Regions from separate parts of the Paracoccus fistulariae genome, predicted to be linked through region 2. Evidence: riboswitches for the same ligand, from Rfam matches in the RefSeq annotation. Region 2 holds a riboswitch; the other holds the start of a gene.
The links. Region 2 has a riboswitch for cobalamin ahead of JHX87_RS03530 (DUF1636 domain-containing protein). Riboswitches for the same ligand answer to the same signal wherever they lie in the genome.

Region 1: linked by a shared signal. The riboswitch ahead of JHX87_RS05595 (TonB-dependent receptor plug domain-containing protein) and the one ahead of JHX87_RS03530 (DUF1636 domain-containing protein) in region 2 are both predicted to bind cobalamin.

What each region holds. Positions count from the first base shown of each region.
Region 1 is NZ_CP067136.1:1,124,109-1,127,513, forward strand. Features, by position in the region: gene JHX87_RS05580 (heavy-metal-associated domain-containing protein) at 1-145, shown strand, start outside; gene JHX87_RS05585 (hypothetical protein) at 320-622, shown strand; gene JHX87_RS05590 (NAD-dependent deacylase) at 632-1,312, shown strand; cobalamin riboswitch at 1,377-1,568, shown strand; gene JHX87_RS05595 (TonB-dependent receptor plug domain-containing protein) at 1,688-3,405, shown strand, end outside.
Region 2 is NZ_CP067136.1:697,931-701,335, reverse strand. Features, by position in the region: gene JHX87_RS03540 (thioredoxin family protein) at 1-494, opposite strand, end outside; gene cobO (cob(I)yrinic acid a,c-diamide adenosyltransferase) at 614-1,222, opposite strand; cobalamin riboswitch at 1,260-1,479, shown strand; gene JHX87_RS03530 (DUF1636 domain-containing protein) at 1,567-1,941, shown strand; gene cobW (cobalamin biosynthesis protein CobW) at 1,942-2,997, shown strand; gene cobN (cobaltochelatase subunit CobN) at 3,013-3,405, shown strand, end outside.

The DNA.
Region 1 (3,405 bases), 430 kb from region 2:
CGCGGTCGAAAAGGCCATTGCCGCGAAGGGCGGTCAGGCCACGGTCGATCTGGCCGCAGGCAATGCCGAGATCCGGGGGCTGTCCGCGGAAGAGGCAACCGCCGCGATTCGCGAGGCGGGTTACGACGCCCAGATCGCGGGTTAGGCAGGCTGCCCTTACAAGATATTGATCCGTCGGCCTGGAACGGCACAGCACAGGCCAGCCCGCGAAGATTGAGCCTGCGTCACATTTCTGCTATGGATCACACAGATGACAAGGCATTCAGACCGGGACAACCGGCCGCCTTCGCAGAGGACAAGGAACCGAGGAGACAGCCCCATGTTCAACCGCATTTTCATTGCGGCAGCGGCCATTGTTTTGACCGCACCGCTGGCCGTGGCCGGACCGATTGACAGCGCCTGCGTGCGTTCCGACCGAGCGCGCGGCAATGCCCCGCTTTGCGGCTGCATTCAGCAGGTCGCGAACCAGACCCTGTCGCGCTCTGATCAGCGCCGCGCCGCCCGCTTCTTCCGCGACCCGCATGAGGCGCAGGTGGTGCGCATGTCGAAAAGCAATTCCGACAATGCGTTCTGGGCGCGCTACAAATCCTTTGCCGCCCGGGCCGAGGCCTATTGCCGCTAAGATCGCGCGATGCGGATCACGGTTCTGACCGGCGCAGGGATCTCGGCGGAAAGCGGCATTGCCACCTTCCGCGCCAGCGACGGTCTGTGGGAACAGCACCGGATCGAGGATGTGGCGACGCCCGAAGGCTTTGCCCGCGATCCTGCGCTGGTCCATCGTTTCTATAACGCCCGGCGGGCCGCAGCCTCGGCCGCCGAACCCAATGCGGCGCATATCGCGCTGGCCGATCTGGCGCGCGCGCATGATCTGACGCTGGTGACGCAGAATGTCGATGATCTGCACGAACGTGGCGGCAGTCCCGACGTGATCCATATGCACGGCTCGCTGGCCCGCGCGCTTTGCGCGGCCTGCGGCGAAAGATGGGACGCCCCGGACAGCATGTCGCCGGAGGATCCCTGCCCCTTCTGCGGCAGGACCGCCACCCGCCCCGATATCGTCTGGTTCGGCGAGATGCCCTATCAGATGGAACGCATCTGGGAGGCGATCGAAGGAAGCGATCTTTTCGCGGCTATCGGCACATCGGGCAATGTCTATCCGGCCGCCGGTTTTGCCCAGCATGCCGCGCATAGTGGCGCGGAATGTGTCGAACTGAATCTGGATGCCAGCTTCAATGCCCGCGATTTCGACCGCCGGATTCTGGGTCCGGCCTCGCAAACCGTGCCGGAATGGGTCAAAAGCCTGACCCCGTGACACGATCGCGCTGCGTTCTCTCCACGACCTGCCGAAAGCCCTTGCCCTGCCGATCCGGCATCGGTTAACCCGTGCCTGCCTCGGTTCCGGGCCAAAACCCGGTGAAAAGGGAACGCGGTGCAATTCCGCGACTGCCCCCGCAACTGTAAGCGGCGAGCGAGGCCGGAAAACGCCACTGCCCGCGCCTGCGGATGGGAAGGCCCGGCCAAGCTGCGACCCGCCAAGTCAGGAGACCTGCCAAGGCAATCACCCTGGGTGCATGCGGGGCGCATGTGCAAAGCGGACCTTCCGTCGTGGTGATATCGCCGTCCGGCCAGCGGACACAGACACCACCGCCCGACCGGGCCAAGGAGGGAAAACGAGCCGATGCGCCAGATGACCCGATATTTCACCAGCAGCCTTGCGCTGAGCCTGACCACTGCCCTGCCCGCCCTGGCGCAGGATCCGCAGGACCCCTATCTGCTGGATCCAATCACCCTGACCGCCAACCGCGAGGCGACGGATCTGGATCGCAGCGGCAGTTCCGTCTCGGTCATCTCCCCTCAGGATCTGGATGGGCGCGCGGGCGAGCCGCTGACGAAAACCCTGTCCCGCCTGCCCGGCGTGACCATCCGGCAAAGCGGCCCGTTGGGCACCACCGGATCGGTCGTCCTGCGCGGCGCGCCCAGCCATTACCTGCCCGTGGTCATCGACGGGATCGAGGTTTCGGACGCGGCGGCGGGCCAGCCGTCCTACGACACGGGCGGGCTGATCGGCGCGGATGTCATGCGCGGCGAATTGCTGCGCGGGGCGCAATCGGCGCTTTACGGTTCGCGCGCGATCTCTGGCGTTCTGACGCTGCAATCGGCGCGCCCGACCGAAAACGGCTTGCAGCAACAGGCCACGGTCGAGGCCGGCAGCTATAATTCCTGGCTGGCCAGCTATGGCCTGACCTGGCGCGGCGTGGCGACGGATCTGGCCTTCACCGCGACACGGATCGACACGGACGGATTTTCGGCGCTGGATGAAAATGACGGCAATTTCGAGGATGACGGCTATGACGCCACCCGCCTCAGCTTCTATGCCGCGCATGAGCTGGAAAACGGCACGCTGCTGGGCCTGAACGGCTTCTGGGAAGACAGCACCGGCGATTTCGACGATTTCGGCGGCGATGTGATCGGGTCAACCGGCGATGATTACACGGATCGCAAAAGCTTTGGCCTTCGCGGCTTTGCCGAATTCCGGACGGGCGCGGTGGACAATACCGTAACCCTGACCCGCTATCGTCTGGACCGCACCAGCTATGGCAACAGCTTCCCGACGGAATTCATCGGCGCGCGCAACAAGCTGTCCTGGCAGGGCGCAACCGATCTGGGCGCGGATGGCGGGCGGCTGATCTTTGGCGCGGATTCCGAGAAGGAAACGGCCGAAGGCAATGGCGATACCCGCACCAATGGCATCTTCATCGAAACCGACACACCTCTGGGCACGCAGGCCGATCTGTCGCTGTCGCTGCGCCATGACAATCATTCGCAATTCGGCGATTTCACCTCGGGCCGGGTTGCTGCGGTCTATCGCCTGCGCGAGGATCTGTTCCTGCGCGCCTCGCTGGGCAATGGCTTTCGCGCACCCTCGCTTTACGAGCTTTACGGCCCCTATGGCGATGACACGCTGCAGCGCGAGGAAAGCCGCAGCGCCGAGCTTGGCATCGAAAAGCAATGGGGCGAGGACAGCTATCTGCGGGCCACCGCCTTCTGGCTGAAGGCCACGAACCTGATCGGTTTTGATTTTCCTGAGGCATGTACGAACGGATGGTACGTGCAGGTCGAGGGCGATGCCCGCCGCAAGGGGGGCGAGCTTGACGGCCGCTATGCCTTCGGCGCGGGCTACGCCGTCAGCGGGTCCTATACCTATGTGGATAATGAGGTAGCTTCGAACTGGGCCGAGGTGCCCGCCCATACGCTGAACCTGGGGATCGAGGGCAGCTTTGCCACCGGCACCACGGCCGCCTTCAACCTGCGCTATGTCGCGGATCGCCCGCAGGATATGGAGGATTACACCGTTGCCGATCTGCTGATCACCCATCCTCTGCGCGAGGATGCCGAGGTCTATCT
Region 2 (3,405 bases):
CCGGTTTCCGCAATGCGCAGCATCGCTTGCAGCAGTTCGGGCCGCGCATCCGCGGGTCCGGCGCGTCTGGCCGAGGCGTCGAAGCGGCCGCGATATTGGAGTTCACCATCCGCGTTATAGCCAAAGAAATCCGGCGTGCATTCCGCGCCATAGGCTTTGGCCACGTCCTGCGTCTCGTCATAAAGATACGGAAAGGTAAAGCCGTGGCGCGCGGCCTCGGTCTTCATCTGCTGCGGGCCGTCCTGCGGATAATCCGCCACATCATTGGCCGAGATTGCCACCACGCCGATACCGGCGCGCTGCATCTGCGCCGCGTCGCGGACAATGCGGTCGATGATCGACTGCACATAGGGACAGTGATTGCAGATGAACATCACCAGCGTGCCACGCGGACCCGTGACATCCTCAAGCCGATAGATCCGGCCATCGGTGCCCGGCAGCGCGAAATCATGCCAGGGCGCGCCAAAATCGCAAACGGGCGGCGATACAGCCATTACATGCCTCCATGTCGTTCCATGCGCCGGACTGTCGGGGAAAGCCGCCACAGGCGCAAGTATCGGGACGCATTTTGGATTTATGTTCCATAATACTGATTATTGCGGTTTTGGATGGATCAGAATTCCACGCCCTGCTGCGCCTTGATGCCGTCGCGGAACGGATGTTTGATCAGGCTCATCTCGGTCACCAGATCCGCGGCCTCGATCAGCTCCTGTTTTGCATTGCGCCCGGTCAGGCAGACATGCGTCATCGGCGGCTTTTCGGTCAGCAGGACATCGACGACCTCCTCGATATCCAGATAATCATAGCGCAGCGCGATATTGATTTCGTCCAGCAACACGAAGCGGATGGCAGGATCGCGGATCTGCGCCTTGGCAAGCTCCCAGCCGTGGCGGGCTGCGGCGATATCGCGGTCGCGATCCTGGGTTTCCCATGTAAACCCTTCTCCAGATACAAAAAACCGGCACTCGTCGGCGAATTTTTCTTCCAGCAATTGCCGCTCGCCGGTCTGCCAGGTGCCCTTGATGAACTGCACCACCGCGCAGGGCATCCGATGGGCGATGCAGCGCATGATCATCCCGAAACCAGAGGATGACTTGCCCTTCCCCGCCCCGGTATGAACGATGATCAGACCTTTTTCCTCGGTCTTGTCCTGCATCATCCGGTCGCGCGCCGCCTTGATGCGTTTCATCTTTTCATTGTGACGACGGGCGGCCTCATCCATTCCGGTTTCCTTTCGGCTTGACAGGCTTGGCGCGGGCTGACCATATCGGCGCAGCTGGTGCCTGTGTCAACAGGTGAAAAGGGAATGCAAGAGGTTCGTGCCACGGCCCGCGCCGAATTGCAGCCGCCCCCGCGACCGTGACCGGAAAGGTCATCCAGGAACCCACTGGCCCGAACAGGCTGGGAAGGAAGGATGACCGCCAAGGCTGTGCCTTGATATCCGCAAGCCGGGAGACCTGCCAGCGCGACGAATGAAACCGGGCGGGGTGATCCGGTGTCGGGCGCGTGGCGTTCTGGCCGCGCATTCGCCTTGCCACCCCCTGCCCCCGAAGTGATGGGGTTTGCGTGACAACGGCGCAATCACAGGTCGAATTGCTGGTCTGCACCCGTTGTCGTCATGGCGAAGGTGACGACGGCGCGGCGGATCGCCCGGGCAATCTGCTGATGCAGGCTCTGCGACAGGTGTCGCTGCCGGGCGTGACGATCACGCCGGTCGAATGCATGTCGAATTGCGCGCGCGGCTGCACGGTGGCGCTGCGCGGCGCGGGCCGCTGGACCTATATCTACGGCGATCTTGATGCCGATGCCCATCTGCAGACAATCTGTCAGGGCGCTGCCGCCTATCGCGCGGCACCTGACGGGCTGGTCCCCTGGCGCGAACGCCCCGAACATTTCCGCAAGAACTGTATCGCCCGAATTCCCCCGATGGAGAGCACCTGAATGAGCAATCTCGAAAAGATCCCCGTCACCGTCATCACCGGATTTCTGGGATCGGGCAAGACGACCCTGATCGGCAAGCTGATGCAAAATCCCGGCGGCAAGCGGCTGGCGGTCGTGGTCAATGAATTCGGCGATGTCGGCGTGGACGGCGATATCCTGAAGGGCTGCGCCATCCCCGGCTGCCCCGAGGAGAACATCGTCGAACTGGCCAATGGCTGTATCTGCTGCACTGTTGCCGATGAATTCATTCCCACGATCGAAGCGCTGATGGCGCTGGATCCGCGCCCCGATCACATCCTGATCGAGACCTCGGGGCTGGCGCTGCCGAAACCGCTGCTCAAGGCCTTTGACTGGCCCGATATCCGCAGCCGGATCACGGTCGATGGCGTCATTGCGCTGGCCGATGCCGAGGCGGTGGCGGCGGGCCGTTTCGCGCCCGACGTGGCGGCGGTGGACCGGCAGCGGCTGGCGGACGACAGTCTTGATCACGAAACCCCGCTGTCCGAGGTGTTCGAGGATCAGATCGCCTGCGCCGATATCATCCTGCTGACCAAGCCCGATCTGGCGGGCGCGGATGGCGTGGCGCAGGCCAAGGCGCTGATCAATGCCGAACTGCCCCGCCCGTTGCCGATCATCGAGGTGGCCGAGGGCACGGTCGATCCCCGTGTCATCCTGGGCCTTGGCGCGGCGGCCGAGGATGACCTGGCCGCGCGACCCTCGCATCACGACGGGGCCGAGGATCACGAGCACGACGATTTCGAAAGTGTCGTGATCGCCATTCCCGAACTTACGGATCCCGCCGAACTGGTCGCCCGCGTCACTGAACTGGCGCAGCGTCAGAATATCCTGCGGGTCAAGGGCTATGCCGCCATTACCGGCAAGCCGATGCGGCTGCTGGTGCAGGCGGTCGGCGCGCGGGTGCGGCATCAATATGACCGCCCGTGGAAAGGTGATGAGCCGCGTCAGGGGCGTCTGGTCGTGATTGCCGAACATGACGATATCGACGAGGCCGCGATCCGCGCCGTGCTGACCCCTGCCCCGGCCCCTGTCGGCTAAGGAAACGCCAGCGCGATGCACGTCATCTTTCGCGAAAGCCACGGTCTGGATGAGGCCGACACCCCTGTCGATCTGGGCCACAGCCCGGCCGATATGGTGGTGCTGTCCTTCTCCGACAGCGATCTGGCGGCTTTCGCCGAAGCCTGGCATCGCGGCCCGGGCCTGCCGACACTGCGGCTGGCCAATATCGCGCGGCTGAAACATCCGTTGTCGGTCGATACCTATCTGGACCAGACGCTGGGCGCGGCGCGTGCCATTCTGATCCGGCTGATCGGCGGGATTGCCTATTGGCCCTATGGCATCGCGCAGATCCGGCAATTGGCGCAAAAGCGCGGGATCGCGCTGGCGGTTCTGCCCGCCGATGGCCGCCCGGATCCGCGGCTGGATCAGGTCTCGACCCTGCCGGAA